2 regions of the Roseovarius sp. EC-HK134 genome follow, and region 1 is predicted to be linked to the other one. Evidence: riboswitches for the same ligand, from Rfam matches in the RefSeq annotation. Region 1 holds a riboswitch; the other holds the start of a gene.
What was found. A riboswitch is a leader RNA that binds a small molecule or an ion and turns the genes downstream of it on or off. The one in region 1 is predicted to bind cobalamin.

Region 1 (7,878 bases):
GAGACCAAAGGCCACCAGCAGCACCAGCGACACCGACAGGATCATACCGGTAAGGCGGAGGCCAAACTGGCTGACCATCCAGCCGCGCAGGTCAATAAGGCCAATCGCGTTCAGGGCCAAAAGCACGACCAGAACAAAGATCACCGCGCGCAGGACAAAAAGTGTCTTGGGCACAAAGGAATTGAGCCGCCCCTGCAAAAGCGGCACCCGTGCCGAAATGCCCGGCGGCAGCGCCACACCGCGCACCATCATGCGGCTGAGAAATGTCGCAACGGAAAATCCGACAAGCCCCACAACAAGCACCTGACCAGAGGCCAGAAAGGTCTGAAAGACCGCATTGCCGGGCCGCACAAGCACGACCACGAACATCGCCAAAAGATAGGTCAACGCGGGCCAGTGCCAGTGACGCGCCAGATAGGCCAATGCGCCCTTGGGCGGCGTTGCACTGTCCACTTGCGCGCCCAAAAGCCACTCGGACACCGCCCGCCGGTTGCGCAGCACCAGCCCAATCGCCAGCACCAGAACCGCCACGGCAATCAGCGTCGAAACCGCCCGACCGGCGGCAAAGGACACATTGCCGTTGATGATCGGCACGACCAGCAATTGCCCATATCCCACAATCCCGACAATGAGGTTGATGCGAGAGCACAGATAGGCCGACGCGCGATCACTGATCGGCAGCGGGCGCAGCGCAGTCGCCGAAGGCGAAAGCACCAGTCTGACCGCGACTTTGGCCATTTCCACCAGCAGAAAGGCGTTGAGATAGAGGGTTTGGCGAATACCAATCTGGCCAAACTCGCCCAAGGCAAGGATTGCCAGCGCATAGCCCGCCGCCCAAGCAATAAGGACGATCACCCCATCCGTGACGGCAGAGGCGAGAAAGAGCAGGATGGTCCGCGCAAGGCCGCCATCGCGGGCAGAGGCGCTCATGCGGGCGTAGAGCGTTTTGCCAAGCCCGCGCAAAACCAGAAAGGCCACAACAGTGCCCACGATCACCACAGCAAGATCCGCCAAAGCCGTAAGCAGCACGGCGACCTCTCCGCCGCTGAGCCCATCAAGCACATTGGGCGCGCGGGTGATCTGGCGGGCGACATGCGTAACCCAATCAGCGACATCTTCGGCGGCGGCCTGCGTGATCTCGGCCACCCTACGGCCAAAGGACACGTCCGAGGGCGGTGGAGCGGCGGGAACCACCGCCTCGACCGCCTCAGGCAGACCGGCGGAGCGCAGCCGCTCGACCAGTTCCGCGCGCGCGGCCTCATCCTCAATCACCTCGATCAGCACATCGACGCTGGAACGCGCGGTATCGGGATCAACCGCAGGCTCTTGTGGGGTTTGAGCTGTGGCGGTGGTGATGGTCAAAAAAAGGGCGGCAAGAAACTGCACAAAAAATCGTAGCATGACAAAGGCTCTCCATGTCCCGTTTGAATTTTGGGCACATGGACGCGCCCGTGATGGCGCGCAGGGATGTGAAAAGCGCGCCGCGCCATTCGGCGTCAGGGGCGTAAAACCTATTGGAATATCACCTGGGGTCAAGCCCGAGGTTGGATGACGCCACGCAAAGGCGCGCATGCATCCGCCGTCTTACGTCGCTCAGGCGACCATTGCTTCCGCCTTCTTGAGATCGACCGAAACCAGTTGGCTTACGCCTTGTTCGGCCATGGTAACGCCAAACAGCCGGTCCATCCGGCTCATGGTCACGGCGTGATGGGTGATGATGAGAAAGCGGGTTTCCGTGCGGCGGCACATCTCGTCCAAGAGATCACAGAAGCGGGTGACATTGGCATCGTCAAGGGGCGCGTCCACCTCATCCAGCACACAGATTGGCGCGGGATTGGCGAGAAACACGGCAAAGATCAGCGCCAACGCGGTCAGGGTCTGTTCTCCGCCCGACAAGAGGCTGAGCGTCGAGAGCTTCTTGCCCGGCGGTTGGCACATGATTTCAAGCCCGGCTTCCAATGGGTCTTCGCTCTCGACCAGCACAAGACTGGCTTCGCCGCCGCCAAAAAGGTGACGAAAGAGCAGGCTAAAGTTGGAATTGACCGTCTCGAACGCGGTCAAAAGCCGCTCGCGCCCTTCGCGGTTGAGGCTGGCAATACCACTGCGCAGGGTCTTGATCGCCTCTTCAAGATCGGTCTTTTCCTTGATCAGACTGTCATGCTCGGCCTCGACATCTTTGGCGTCTTCTTCGGCGCGCAGGTTCACGGCCCCCAGTGCGTCGCGCTGTCGTTTAAGGCGGTTCACATCAGCCTCGATTGCATCAGAGGCGGGCATGGTATCGGGATCGACCGCGAGGCTCTGCAAGAGGGCCTCGGGGGTCTGCTCCAGCGTCTCGTTGATCCGCTCGGCGGCGTAGTCTCGGGTCTCGCGCGCGGCATCCAGCCGGGCCTCGGCCCGAGCACGCATTTCACGAGCCTCTGAGGCCAGGCGTTCGGAGTCGCGCTCGTCCAGCGCGGCTTGGCGCGCGGCCCCTTCGGCAGTCGAGAGCGCATCGGCGGCGGCGGCGCGACGGGCCTCGCTGCGGGTGATTTCCTCGCCTAGTTCGGCGCGCTTGGCAGCAAGAAGTTCGGGTGCAGCACTGGCATCAGCGAGGGCCTCTTCGGACTCTTCCTTGCGCTCTGCCAGTTCCGCGATCCGACGCTCGGCAGTGTCGAGCCGGTGCCGCCAGCCGCTGACTTCCTTGGTGATTTCCTGACTGCGGCGCGTCCGGCGCTCGCCCTCGCGGCGCAGTTCGTCGGCCCCTGACCGTTTGGTCATCATGGTCATGCGCGCGGCCTCGACGGCCATCTTGATATCTTCGAGATCGGCGCGGGTGGCATCGAGATCGCCAAGTCCCGCCAGACCCTTTTCCGCCTCAGACAGGCTCTGACGGGCGGTCATCGCCTCTTCGTCATGCCGGGTGACCGCGAGACCCAATGATTCCAGCCGCGATCCGGCAAGGTTGCGATCCGCCTCAGCGCGGCTGAGGGCGCGATTGGTTTCGTTGACGGCGGCATCGGCAGAGCGGCGGGCCTCACGGGCGGCGCGATCCTCTTCGGTGCGACGGATCAGCGCCTCGCGCAGCGCCTCGTGGCCGCGCACGGCCCCCTCTGCGCGCGCTGTGGTGTGTTCAAGCTGTTGCTTGAGTTCCTCAAGCCGGTTGAGCTGTTGCAGACGCAGGGCGGCGGCAGAGGGGGCATCCTCGGCCCATGCGCGAAATCCGTCCCAGCGCCATAGATCCCCCTCGGTGCTGACCAGACGCTGACCGGGTTTCAAAAGGGGTTGCAGACGGGCGGCATCCTCGGGATCGATCAACCCGATCTGCGACATGCGCCGGGCCAGCACCTCGGGAACCGAGACATGGCGGCTGAGCGCGGTCACCCCCTCAGGCAGGGGTTGCGGCGTGTGATAGGCAGGCAGCACGGTCCAGCCAGAGGGGCCATCGGCCTCGACTTCGGGGGCGCGCAGATCATCGGCAAGGGCAGCGCCCAGCGCCTTCTCAAAGCCCTGTTGCACCTGAAGGCGGTCCATCACCTGCCCGCCCTCGGCCGTGTCGCGCTGCACCAGCTTGGCCAAGGCCGTGACCTCGGCGCGCAAGGCCCCCAATTCGCCCTCGGCCTCAGAGCGCGCGGCACGCGCCTCGGCCTCTTGGGCCTGAGCCTCGGCGCGCGCCTCGTCAGCGGCGAACAGGGCGGATTCCGCCGCCTCTGCGCGGGCGACCGCCTCGGCCTCGGCCTCTTGTGCGGCGGTGTGGTCGGCCTCGGCGCGCGTTAGGGCCGCGCGCAAGTCGGCTTGTGCGGCGCGGGCACGTTCGGCCTCGGCCTCGCTCTTGATCAAGGTCTTGCGGCTATCCTCTAGAAGGCGCTGTGCAGATTGGTGGCGGGCGGCAAGGCGCGCCATATCCTCGGTCATCTGGCTGAGATCATTTTCCCGCTGTTGCAGGATTTGCGCAGCCTCGCGCGCCTCGGTTTGGGCCGCTTCAAGCCGGGCATCGTGGCCCTCGGCCCCTTTGGCAAGTTCGCCGGCCTCCCATTCCAGACGCGCGATGGTCTCGCCTGCGTCTCGGTTCAACCCCGCCTCGCGCTCCATGTCGCGGGCGAGTTGCTCGATCCGGCTGCGCAGCGTGGCAATGCGGTCGCGGGCGGACGCTTCTTGTTCGGTCAGGGTGTCACGCTGCACGCTCAGGCGTTGCAGGATTGCCGCCGCGATGGCCTCTTCTTCGCGCAGCTTGGGCAGGGCGTCTTCGGCGCGGGCGCGCACCTTGGCCGCCTCGCGTGCAGTCAACTCTGCGCGGGCGGCGACTGTGGTGCGCTCGCGCAAGTCATCCTCGGCACGAGCACGGGCCAAATCGGCCTCTTTCCAGCGGCGATAGAGCAAGAGCCCCTCAGCCAAGCGCAGTTCTTCACCAATTTGGCGATAGCGTGCCGCCTGCTTGGCCTGTCGTGCCAATTGCGCCAGTTGGTTTGCCAGTTGCTCGACCACGTCATCGACACGGGTCAAATTGGCCTCGGCCCCGCGCAGCTTCAATTCGGCCTCGTGGCGGCGCTGATAGAGGCCGGAAATGCCAGCGGCCTCTTCCAGGATCCGCCGCCGCGATTTCGGCTTGGCGTTGATCAGCTCCGAGATTTGCCCCTGACGCACCAAAGCGGGCGAATGCGCGCCGGTTGAGGCATCGGCAAAGAGCATCTGCACGTCGCGGGCGCGCACATCCTTACCGTTGACTTTATAGGCGCTACCCACATCCCGGGTAATACGGCGGGTGATCTCAAGCTGATCGGCCTCGTTGAATCCGGCGGGCGCAAGCCGGTCGGAATTGTCGAGGTGAATCACCACCTCGGCAAAGTTGCGGGCAGACCGAGTTGCGGCCCCGGCAAAGATCACATCCTCCATCCCGTCGCCGCGCATCGCAGTGGGACGGTTTTCACCCATCACCCAGCGCAGCGCCTCAAGCAGGTTGGATTTGCCACAGCCATTGGGACCAACAACACCGGTAAGACCACGCGCGATGATCAGATCGGTCGGGTCGACAAAGCTTTTGAAGCCGGTCAATCTGAGTTTCGAGAACTGCACCTGCGCGCGCGCCCTTCGTGTCCGGTGATTCCGTTGTCGTAGAATTGTGATGTCTGAGGGGCGGGCCTGTCAACGACCAACCACATGATATGGGGCGGTCACAGCATTTATCCACATGATATTGGGCGAACCGCCGCCAAGCCCCGCAGAAAGAATGCCGCGGATTGCCAAAAAGCGGTCGCAATCCTCCTTGACGGGTCGCAGAACAGCCTGCATACCGGACGTGCAAGGTTCCTCGTTTGGGTGCAAAGCGCCTCGGGGATGAAATGGGAATGACGTGCCGGTGGACCCAATTAGGGCGCCTATGCGTCAGCCGCCCCCGCGACTGTAAGCGGCGAGCCCCTGCCAGATGCCACTGAGGTGCCTATGACCTTGGGAAGGCGGCAGACAGGCGACGACCCGCGAGCCAGGAGACCAGCCCTGCGTTCGTCAATCCCGCCTCGGGTGAGAGGCGCAAAGGAGATATCGCCATGACCACATTGGTTCAAACTGCTGCAAAATCTACCGTCCTGCCGTTCGTTGCCGCGCTTTTTCTGGGCTTGGGCATCGTGACCGTCGCAGGCCATGTGCAAGCCTCGGCACTGCATGACGCAGCGCACGATGTGCGCCACGCAACCGGCTTTCCCTGCCACTAACCTATGTTCTCAAAAATTGCGACCAGCGCGTTGTTCGCTGGTTTCTGTGCAGGGCTGATAGCCGCCCTGTTGCAGATGGTGTTCATTCAGCCCGTGCTTTTGCATGCCGAGTTGTATGAAGGGGGCACTCTTGTGCATTTCGGGGCAGAGGCGATCAGCGCCACGCCCGAATTGCCGGGGTTTGACGTGATGCGCGACGGGCTAAGCATCCTGTTTGCGGCGCTGATCTACGTGGGCTACGGGCTGGTTCTGGTGGCCTGTATGGGGATGGCGGCGGAATATGGCGTGCGCATCGACGCGCGCCGCGGTGTGATGTGGGGTTTGGCGGGATTTGTCGCGCTGCATTTCGCACCCGCTGTGTCGCTGCCGCCGGAAGTGCCGGGCGTGGCCTATACCGACATCACCGCACGACAAATCTGGTGGTGGGGCACAGTGACTGCCACGGCGGTGGGGCTTGGCTTGATGGCCTTTGGCAAAGGGCCGGTGATGCTGGCGGTTGCGATCGCCCTGTTGGCGGCACCGCATCTGATCGGTGCGCCTGAACCCGAAAGCTTTACCGGGCCGGTGCCACCGGAACTGGCCGCGCTCTTTGCTGCGCGTGCGCTTGGCGTCGGGATGGCGGCTTGGGTCTGTCTTGGCGCGCTTGCCGGGTATTTCTGGCAACGTGAAAGCGCCACCGCCTGACATGACATCACCCCGGCATCACGGTGCCGGGGCCATCCGCAAGGAGAGCGATATTATGGCAAAACCATTTGCCTTTCTCGGCATCGGCCTTTTTTTCGGAACAGGTCTGGGGTTTTTGATTGCCGCTACATCGGGCGCGCAGCTTGAGGGGCATGACCACGATCACGGTGCGGCAGTGCACGACCACAGCGCGCATGATCATGGGGGCAGCGCTCATGCCACACTGACCGAAGCGGGCACGCCTGCCCCGATGCTGGACCTGACGTTGCACGCTGATGGAGCGCAGAGCCGCAACCTGCATATCGGGGTAGAGAACTTTACCTTTGATCCCGAGGGGGTGAATGGCCCGCATATGCCGGGGCATGGGCATGCGCATCTTTATCTCAACGGGATCAAGATCGCGCGTGCTTATGGTCCATGGATGCAGCTGGATGCGTTGCCTGTCGGCAGCCATGAGCTGCGCGTGACTTTGAATGCCAATGACCATACGCAACTGGCCGTGGGCGGCGTACCCATAGAGGCCACGATTGCGGTGGTGATCGAATGAGCCCTCAGCCCGGCACGCGCCCGATCAGGCAATGCCGGAGCCGTCCGGCAGGACGTGCATCCTCGATCCAGCCATCGGCGCACTCGGCATATAGCGCGGCAAAGGCCAGCGTATCCTCAAGATCGCCTGCGGGGTCTACATCGCCAAACAGATACGTGGCCTTGCCCGGCGCGGAAAAGGCCACGCTGAGCGGACGGGCGCAATTGGACATGCAGTCATGGTCCTGCACCGTGAACTCCATACCCCGTTCGCTGAAAGCCGCGCGCAAACGGGCCGCAAAGCCCTTGCCATCCGTGCCCTCGCACGTAGAACAGACCACAATCCGGTGCATCATGCCCGATCCCCTTTTCCACCGGGCTTAGGCCAGCCGCCCCGCCCGATGCAAGCCCCTGAAGGAGCCAAGACATGCAAGCCAAGATTCCCGCCACCGTCGTCACAGGATTTCTCGGGGCGGGCAAGACTACGTTGATCCGGCATATGCTCGAGAATGCGGGCGGCAAGCGCATTGCGCTCATCATCAACGAATTCGGCGATCTGGGCGTAGATGGCGACATCCTCAAAGGCTGTGGAATCGAGACCTGTTCAGACGAGGATGTGATGGAATTGTCGAACGGTTGCATCTGCTGCACCGTGGCAGAGGATTTCATTCCCACGCTGCAAAAACTCTTGGACCGCGAGCGCGCGCCCGATCACATTGTGATCGAAACCTCTGGTCTGGCGCTGCCGCAGCCGCTGGTGCGGGCCTTTAACTGGCCCGAGATTTCCACGCGGGTGACCGTTGATGGCGTGGTGACAGTGGTCGATGGCAAGGCCGTCACCGAAGGACGCTTTGCGCATGATGTGGCGGCGGTCGATGCCCAGCGCAAGCTTGATGAAAACCTTGACCACGAAACGCCACTATCGGAACTCTTCGAGGATCAGATGGCCTGTGCCGATATGATCGTGATCAACAAATCCGATCTG
Region 2 (7,878 bases), 3.0 Mb from region 1:
CCGCCTCAAGGAACGCGCCAACCGCCCCGCCATCGTGATCGGGCTGGACGGCGACGAGGGCAAAGGCTCGGGTCGCTCGGTCTCGGGCGTTGATCTGGGGGCCGCCATTCAGCGGCTGGCCAGCGAGGGCCTCTTGATCAAAGGCGGCGGGCACAAGATGGCGGCGGGTCTCACCGTCGCGCGTGAGCGGCTAGAGGCGGCCATGGCGCGTCTTTCAGAGTTGCTCGCCAAACAGGGCGCAGGCGTGGGCGGTGCCGCCGATCTGCGGCTCGACGGTCTCTTGATGCCCGGTGCCGCAACGGTCGAGCTTATCGAACAGATCGAGGCCGCAGGCCCCTTTGGCGCAGGCGCGCCCGGCCCCCGTTATGTCTTTCCCGACTGCCAGATCACCTTTGCCAAGGCGCTGAGCGGCGCACATCTCAAGTTGCGCTTCGGGGATGGCATGGGGGCAAGCCTTGACGCCATCGCATTTGGGGCGCTTGACGGCCCGTTGGGGCCTGCGCTCCTGAACCATGGCGGCGCGCGATTCCACCTCGCCGGGCGGCTCGATCTCAACAGTTGGGGCGGTCGGCAAACCGTGCAACTGCGCCTGGAGGACGCCGCCCCAGCCTGAGGCGCGCGAGGCCTGACCGTTCCGGCCCTCGGCGGATAAATTTCTGAATGGGGCGCAAAGTTTTTGCAAAATCCCTCTTGCACCCCCCGCCGCTTTTGCCTAGTTACGCGACACGCCAAGGCATGGCCCGTTCGTCTATCGGTTAGGACGTCAGGTTTTCAACCTGAAAAGAGGGGTTCGACTCCCCTACGGGCTGCCACTTTTCCTGATAATTGTTAAAGTCGTGATGCGTCATCGCAGTGCGCTCTTGTCAGAGATCTTCCCACCCGAAAGACCTTATGCCCCCGTCGCGCCCCATTCCCCGCCCCCCTTCTGCCCTGATCGCTGCGGCCCTCCCCGAGGTGGCACCGGGGCGGCGCGTCACGGTTGCGGGGCTGGTTCTGGTGCGTCAGCGCCCCGGCACCGCGCGCGGCGTGGTCTTTGTCACGCTCGAGGATGAGACCGGCACCATCAATGTCGTGATCTGGCGCAAGGTGTTTGACCGATTTCGCCGTGCGGTGATCGCCGGGCGCATGCTGCGTGTGACCGGGCGCGTCGAGCGGCAATCCGGCGTGACCCATCTCGTCGCCGAAGAGATCGAGGATATCTCGGCGCTGCTTGACCTTCTGGCCGATCCCGAAACCCCGCTTTCCCCGCCGGATCAAACAGGCTAGGCTCGTCTCGATCATCGCCCGCGAGACGCCCGCCCATGCTGCTGCCCCGCCTGTTCTGCCTTGCGCTGGCCCTCGCCCTCGCCGCGTGTCAGCCCGTGCCCTCTGGGCCAGAGCGCTCCAACGTCGGGGCCGAAGCGCCACCGGGCGCGCCCCCGGGCACCTGCTGGGGCAAAAAAGACACCCCCGCCGTGATCGAAACTGTCACCGAACAGGTGCAGCTTACCCCGGCGGAAACCGATGCATCCGGCCAGACCCTGCGCCCCGCCGCCTATGCGACCGTGACCCGTCAGGCGATTCTGCGCGAACGGGTCACGACCTGGTATGAAACCCCCTGCGCCGATCTCTTGACGCCCGAGTTCATTGCCTCGGTGCAGCGCGCCCTTGCGGCGCGCGGCCTCTACACCGGGCAGATCACCGCGCGGTTTGACGCCCGCACCCGCGCCGCCATCGCCCGCTATCAAGCGCCATTGGGCCTTGAGAGCGATACGCTCTCGCTCGACAGCGCCCGCCGCCTTGGGTTGGTGGCCACGCCAATCAGCGACTGATCCTGCTCCGCCTTTGGCATTGGGGTCACGCTTGCGGCATTGACCCTCACCCATGCCCCTCCCGGATCAGACGGAGCGCAAGCTCGGCATAGGCCCGCGCCGCCGGGCTGTCGCCCGCAGCCACCGGGCATCCCGCATCCCCCGCGAGCCGCGTCTCAAGATCAATCGGCAAAGCCGCCAAGAGCGGCAGGCCAAGCCCCTCCGCCTCGTGCTTCACCCCGCCATGACCAAAGACATGCGCCTCATGCCCGCAGTCGGGGCAGGTAAAGAACGACATATTCTCGATCATGCCCAATATCGGCACCTCGAGCGTGCGGAACATATCCATCGCCTTGCGCGCATCAAGGAGCGCCACATCCTGTGGTGTCGAGACGATGATCGCCCCATCAGGGCGCGCGCGTTGGCTGAGTGTCAGTTGCACATCGCCCGTGCCCGGCGGCAGATCGACGATGAGCGCATCCAGATCGCCCCAATCAACCTGCGCCAACATCTGCTGCAAGGCCCCCATCAACATCGGCCCCCGCCAGATCACCGCCTTGGCCGGATCAAGCATCAGCCCGATCGACATCACTTTGACGCCATGCGCCTCAAGCGGCGTAATCCGCGTGCCATCAGGGCTTGCGGGGCGCGCGCTCAGCCCCATCATGCGGGGCTGACTTGGCCCATGAATATCGGCATCAAGCAGGCCCACGCGCCGCCCCTGTCGCGCCAGCGCTACCGCCAGATTGGCCGCCACGGTCGATTTGCCCACGCCACCCTTGCCGCTTGCCACCGCCAGCAACGCGCCAATGCCCTCGGGCCTAATAGAGACATTGCCGCCCTTGGGATGCTGCCCCAGCTTGAGCACAGGCGGGGCCGCCTGCGCCGTCAGCACGACCCGCGCCCGGACGATTCCCGGCAGGCTCAGGGCCGCGCGCTCGGCGGCGGCGCGCAGGGGTTCCATCATCCGCGCCATCTCGGGGCTTGGGGCCTCGATGACAAAGCGCACCTCACCGGCTTCCTCGGTCAGTGCCCGTACCATGTCTCGGGAGATGAGATCACCGCCATCCGGCAATTCCAAATGCCGCAACCGCGCTTCAAGTTCGCTGCGAAAATCGTTCATCTTCGGTCCTTTGGTCCTGGGTTGGTCCTCAGCCACCATCACGGCGACAGCAGCAAGTCTTCACATAACGCCTAAAAAATGCCGCATTTGCTTAACCTTAGGTCACTTTTAGCTTATGCATTTGCTGCATAGCAGCATTGCTTATCAGGGGTATTGTGCACGCGCAGCAAAGGCGTATCTTACTCTCAACAAATGGCGAAACGAACCCCGCCGAACCTGAATACAATCAAATCCGCAAGGACCCGAAAATGCCGACGACGCTTAACACCAGCCGCTCCGCCACCGCCGTCCTCGGCGAAGACCTGAGCGCGGCTGTCTATGCTGCAATGCAGCGCTTTGTGAATTATCGCACCTATCGCCGCACGGTCAATGAGCTGTCGCAACTGAGCGCGCATGACCTCGCCGATCTGGGCCTGCACCGTAGCGAAATCCGCCGCGTTGCGCATGAAACAGTTTACGGCCACCGGTCGTACTAAAGGATCAGATACCCCCCTCCTCCTCCCTGGGGTATCTGTTACGGTCACGGGCATCTTTCCTCCTCCCTGATGCTCGGGGCCGTCAAATCGGGACTGAACAAGTCCCTTCGTTTTGCGAATGGCCCTCTCCTCCTCCCTGGGCCGGACGTATAGGAAACGGCGGCACCCCTCCTCCTCCCTGGTGCCGCCGTTTTTTATTGCGCGGATGCAAGACAGGGCAAACTTTTCACTAGTCGCACGAAACGCCCCGCGCGGCTCAGCCCTCCGGTAGCCGCACGGCAAAGCTTAGTGCTGCACGCGCGCGCGCCCGCGCCGCATCGTGCCTGCCAGATACGCCCGGCTCGCCTCTTGCAAGATCCCGACAAAGGCCCGCGCCGCGTCGCTTTCTGCCGCCACCGCTTCGGGGCAGTCCAACGCCGCCCGCGCCACTTGCGCCGTGACGGGCCCTTCAACCGAACACGCCCAGGTCAAAAACCCGATCCGCGCCACTTGCTCGGCCTGACGTCCGATGGCCGGATCACGCTCCAGCCCATTCATGATTCTTAGGAAACTCACTCTGCTCTTCTCCCCGACCGCACCCCGGGTCGGATGGGGCGAGAGCAGCAGGGGCCATGGCACGACAGATATTAGGCGCGCACGCCCGCACCGCACCCCGCGATTCGACGATCCGCCAAGGCTGGTTTCCGGGCTTGGGCGGCAGGCCAAATGGCCCTCGCATCTCGGCACCTTCCCGGACAAATTGCCCAGTGGCCTATCGCCGAAATGCCCTCCCTTACCGTTGCGGGGGCAGCGCCGGAGTTACACCGGCTTCCCAATTCTCCGCCCCAAAGGGCGGCACCCTGACTGGTTTAACCTAGCCGCGCAGGCCCCCGATCTGCAAGTCTGAAACCGACGCCGCCCGCGCCGCTCACGCCAGAACGCGATACCGCGCCGCGTAGCTCACAGGAAAATTCACCGACCGCGCAATAAAGCAGTACGCATGCACCTGCCCATGCAACGCATCAACCCGCCCAAGATCGGTTCCCGCCGGCACCGCAATCCGGGGCCGCAGGGTGGCGCGCAGAAACCGGCTGGCCCCGGCGCTATCCGTCTCACCCACCGCCAGCGGATCATCCTCATAGGCTTGCACGGCAATGCCCGCATCGCTCGCCAGATGCAAAAACCACAGCATGTGACAGGCACTGAGCGCGGCAATCAGCATATCCTCGGGATTATGCAGGCCGGGATTGCCGCCAAGCAGCGGGTCGTTCGAGCAGTGGATCACGGGCTTGCCCGGCGTCTCGACATTCCAGGTCCGGTCATAGCCCTTGTAATGCCGCGTCCCATCGCCCCGGTTGCCGGTCCAGACGACGCGGGCAGTATAATCATGCTCCGTCACCTTGACCCCTCCCGCGCCTTAGGGGCAGAAAATATCGTTGAAGAGGGCGAACAGCATCAGCGACAAGATGAGCGTCAGACCAACAGTCATCAGCACCCGCAACGCCCGCTCGCTCGGCGGGCGGCCCGAAACGGCCTCATAAGCGTAAAACACCAGATGCCCGCCATCCAGCACCGGCACCGGAAAGAGATTAAGCAGACCAACCGCCGTTGACAGCACCGCAATGAACCAGATGAAGCTTTCCGCGCCTTGGCTGGCCATCGCCCCCGAAACCTGTGCGATGCCAATCGGCCCGGACATGTTGCAACTGCTGATCGCCCCGGTGATCATGTGATAAAGGCCCGACAGCGAACTTTGGATGATGTCGCCGGTCTGGCCGACCGCATCCCCCACCGCCTCAATCAGCCCAAGCCGCTCGGTCGCAGGCTCAAACGCCATGCCGCCCGCGATCCCGATTCGCCATTCGGTGCGAAACCCGCCCTCAGGCTGCGGTTCGTCCACTCGGCGCGGGGTAATCGTGACCTCGTGGCTTTCGTCGCCCTCGCGCCACACCGTCAGCGCCAGCGGTGCCCCATTAGACCCCTCGACCACTACCTTCAGCTCTTCAAAGGCCACAATCGGCGTGCCATTGATCGCCGTAATCACATCACCCGCTTCCAAATCCGCCGCAAAGGCCGCAGATTGCGGTGCCAGCCCGCTGATCAACGGCGGCATAAGCTGCGGGCCCATCGCCTCGATCTCGCGTCCTGCGCGCTCAACCGTGTAGCGCAACAGCGCCTCGCGCGGCAGCGCGTCGATCATATCATCATAGACCTCGCCCGCCGCAACATCAGGCAGGGGCATACCCTCGACGCTCAGCACCCGGTCGCCCGGCTCTAGCGTGATCCCCTCAACCGGCAGCGGCTTCAATGCGCCCACGGTCAGCGGGTCGGCGGTCTTGCCCCCGGTCATCATCACAGCGCTGAAAATGATGATCGACAGAATGAAATTGAACACCGGCCCCGCCGCCACGGTCGCCGTGCGCGCCCAAAGTGGGGCACCATGCATCGTCTGGCGCAGCCGTTCAGGCGGCAGCGCCGCCATCGCCGCGCCGTCCTTGCCGCTCGCCGCATCGGCATCACCCAGAAACTTGACGAACCCGCCAAAGGGCAAAGCCGCGATCTGCCAGCGCGTCCCATGCCGATCCATCCGCGAAAACAGCACCGGACCAAACCCCAAAGAGAAGACTTCGGCCTTGATCCCTGACCAGCGCCCAACGATGTAATGGCCATATTCATGCACCGCCACGATCACGGACAACGCCACAACAAAGGCCAACAGGGTCAGGAACAGATTGCCGAATTGCGGCAGAGAGGTCAGAATTTCCACGCTTTATCCTTGGGTTCTTCGCTGAGAGACGACCAGATCGGCCTGCTTCCTAGCCAGATGGTCCATATGCGCCACCACATCAAGGGTCATCTCGGAATTCCGCGCCTCTGGCGCATCCTGCAAGGCGGTCAAAACCTCCTCAACCACGATGTTCATATCGGTAAAGCTGATCCGCCCCGCGATAAAGTGATCCAGCGCCCGCTCCTTGGCCGCATTGAACACCGCCCCCGAAAGGCCCCGCGCCTGCATCACCTCGCGCGCCAGCCGCAGCGCGGGATAGCGCTCAGGGTCCGGCGGGCGAAATTCCAGCATGCCAATCGCCGCCAAATCCAGCGCCTCCACCGGCAGCGCCTGTCGCTGCGGCCAGTTCAGCGCATAGCCAATGGCATGGCGCATATCCGGCGGCCCGACATGCGCCATAAGCGCACCATCGCAGAACCCCACCAACGCATGCACCAGCGATTGCGGATGAATGAGCACCTCAATCTGATCGGGGGCAAAGCCAAAAAACTCGCGCGCCTCGATCATCTCCATCGCCTTGTTGAACATCGAGGCGGAATCAATGGTGATCCTCTGCCCCATGGCCCAATTGGGATGGCTCGACGCCTCAGCCACGGTGGCCCCCGCCAGCCGCTCCAGCGGCCAATCGCGAAAGGCCCCGCCCGAAGCGGTGATGATCACCCGGCTGACAGCGGCCGCATCCTCACCCACAAGCGCCTGAAATATCGCGGAATGTTCGCTATCCACGGGCAGAATATTGGCACGGTTGGCACGCGCGGTGCGCATCATCAGCGCCCCCGCCGTCACCAGCGATTCCTTGTTGGCCAAGGCCAGCGTCGCGCCCTGCTCCAGCGCCGCCAAACCGGGCGCCAGCCCTGCGGCCCCCACGATGGCCGACATCACCCATTGCGCCGGTCGGCTGGCCGCCTCATTCAACGCCGCCTTGCCCGCCGCCGCCTCAACCTTGCTCCCCTTGAGCGCCTCGCGCAGCGACACCAGCAGATCGTCATGCGCCGTCACCGCCACCTCGGCCCCGAGGTCTATGGCATCGCGCGCCAGCTTGTCGATGTGATGCCCCCCCGTCAGCGCCACCACCTGATAGGCCCCCGGCGCGCGCCGGATCAGGTCAATCGTGTTCTGCCCGACAGAGCCGGTCGCCCCTAAAATGGAAATTCGTTTCATGCCACCCCCGGCAAGAGGCCCAGCGCCCACATGATCACCACGACCAACGCCGCGCCCAGCATCGCATCAAACCGGTCCAGCACGCCGCCGTGACCGGGAATAAGGTTGGAACTGTCCTTGATCCCGCGCAACCGCTTGACCGCACTTTCTGCAATATCGCCCATCTGCCCGGCAAACCCCACCAGCACCGACAGCGGCACCAGCGCAAGCCCCGCCCCGGTCGGCGCGGCGAATATCGCCCCGATCAGCGCCGCACCAACCCAGCCCGCCATCGTGCCTGACCATGTTTTCTTGGGGCTGATGCGCGGCCAGAACTTGGGCCCACCCAGCATGCGCCCGGCAAAATAGCCCGCAACGTCAGAGATGACCACCACCGCCACCAGCCATAACACCCAGATCAGCCCCGCCTCGGCGCGCAGCGTGCCCATGGCGTAGCACCCCAACAGGGCCCAAATCGCAAGCGCAAAGAACGGCCCGCGCTCGCGCTCGACCGAACTTGCGGCAACCACGACCGCAGCCAAAAGGATCGGCAACACCATGATCCCCGGCAACCACAGCGCC

Region 2: another riboswitch for cobalamin. It lies ahead of GC127_RS21810 (hypothetical protein); the one in region 1 lies ahead of GC127_RS07255 (CbtB domain-containing protein).

What each region holds. Positions count from the first base shown of each region.
Region 1 covers NZ_LR701544.1:684,654-692,531, forward strand. The annotation lists gene GC127_RS07245 (mechanosensitive ion channel domain-containing protein) at 1-1,401, opposite strand, end outside; gene smc (chromosome segregation protein SMC) at 1,594-5,049, opposite strand; cobalamin riboswitch at 5,261-5,487, shown strand; gene GC127_RS07255 (CbtB domain-containing protein) at 5,520-5,684, shown strand; gene GC127_RS07260 (CbtA family protein) at 5,688-6,368, shown strand; gene GC127_RS07265 (hypothetical protein) at 6,424-6,915, shown strand; gene GC127_RS07270 (DUF1636 domain-containing protein) at 6,920-7,249, opposite strand; gene cobW (cobalamin biosynthesis protein CobW) at 7,321-7,878, shown strand, end outside.
Region 2 covers NZ_LR701544.1:3,723,122-3,730,999, forward strand. The annotation lists gene recJ (single-stranded-DNA-specific exonuclease RecJ) at 1-613, shown strand, start outside; tRNA gene GC127_RS21785 (tRNA-Glu) at 738-812, shown strand; gene GC127_RS21790 (OB-fold nucleic acid binding domain-containing protein) at 892-1,266, shown strand; gene GC127_RS21795 (peptidoglycan-binding domain-containing protein) at 1,302-1,811, shown strand; gene GC127_RS21800 (Mrp/NBP35 family ATP-binding protein) at 1,858-2,913, opposite strand; gene GC127_RS21805 (DUF1127 domain-containing protein) at 3,162-3,389, shown strand; gene GC127_RS21810 (hypothetical protein) at 3,675-3,944, opposite strand; cobalamin riboswitch at 4,046-4,246, opposite strand; gene GC127_RS21815 (OsmC family protein) at 4,297-4,767, opposite strand; gene rseP (RIP metalloprotease RseP) at 4,786-6,135, opposite strand; gene dxr (1-deoxy-D-xylulose-5-phosphate reductoisomerase) at 6,139-7,317, opposite strand; gene GC127_RS21830 (phosphatidate cytidylyltransferase) at 7,314-7,878, opposite strand, start outside.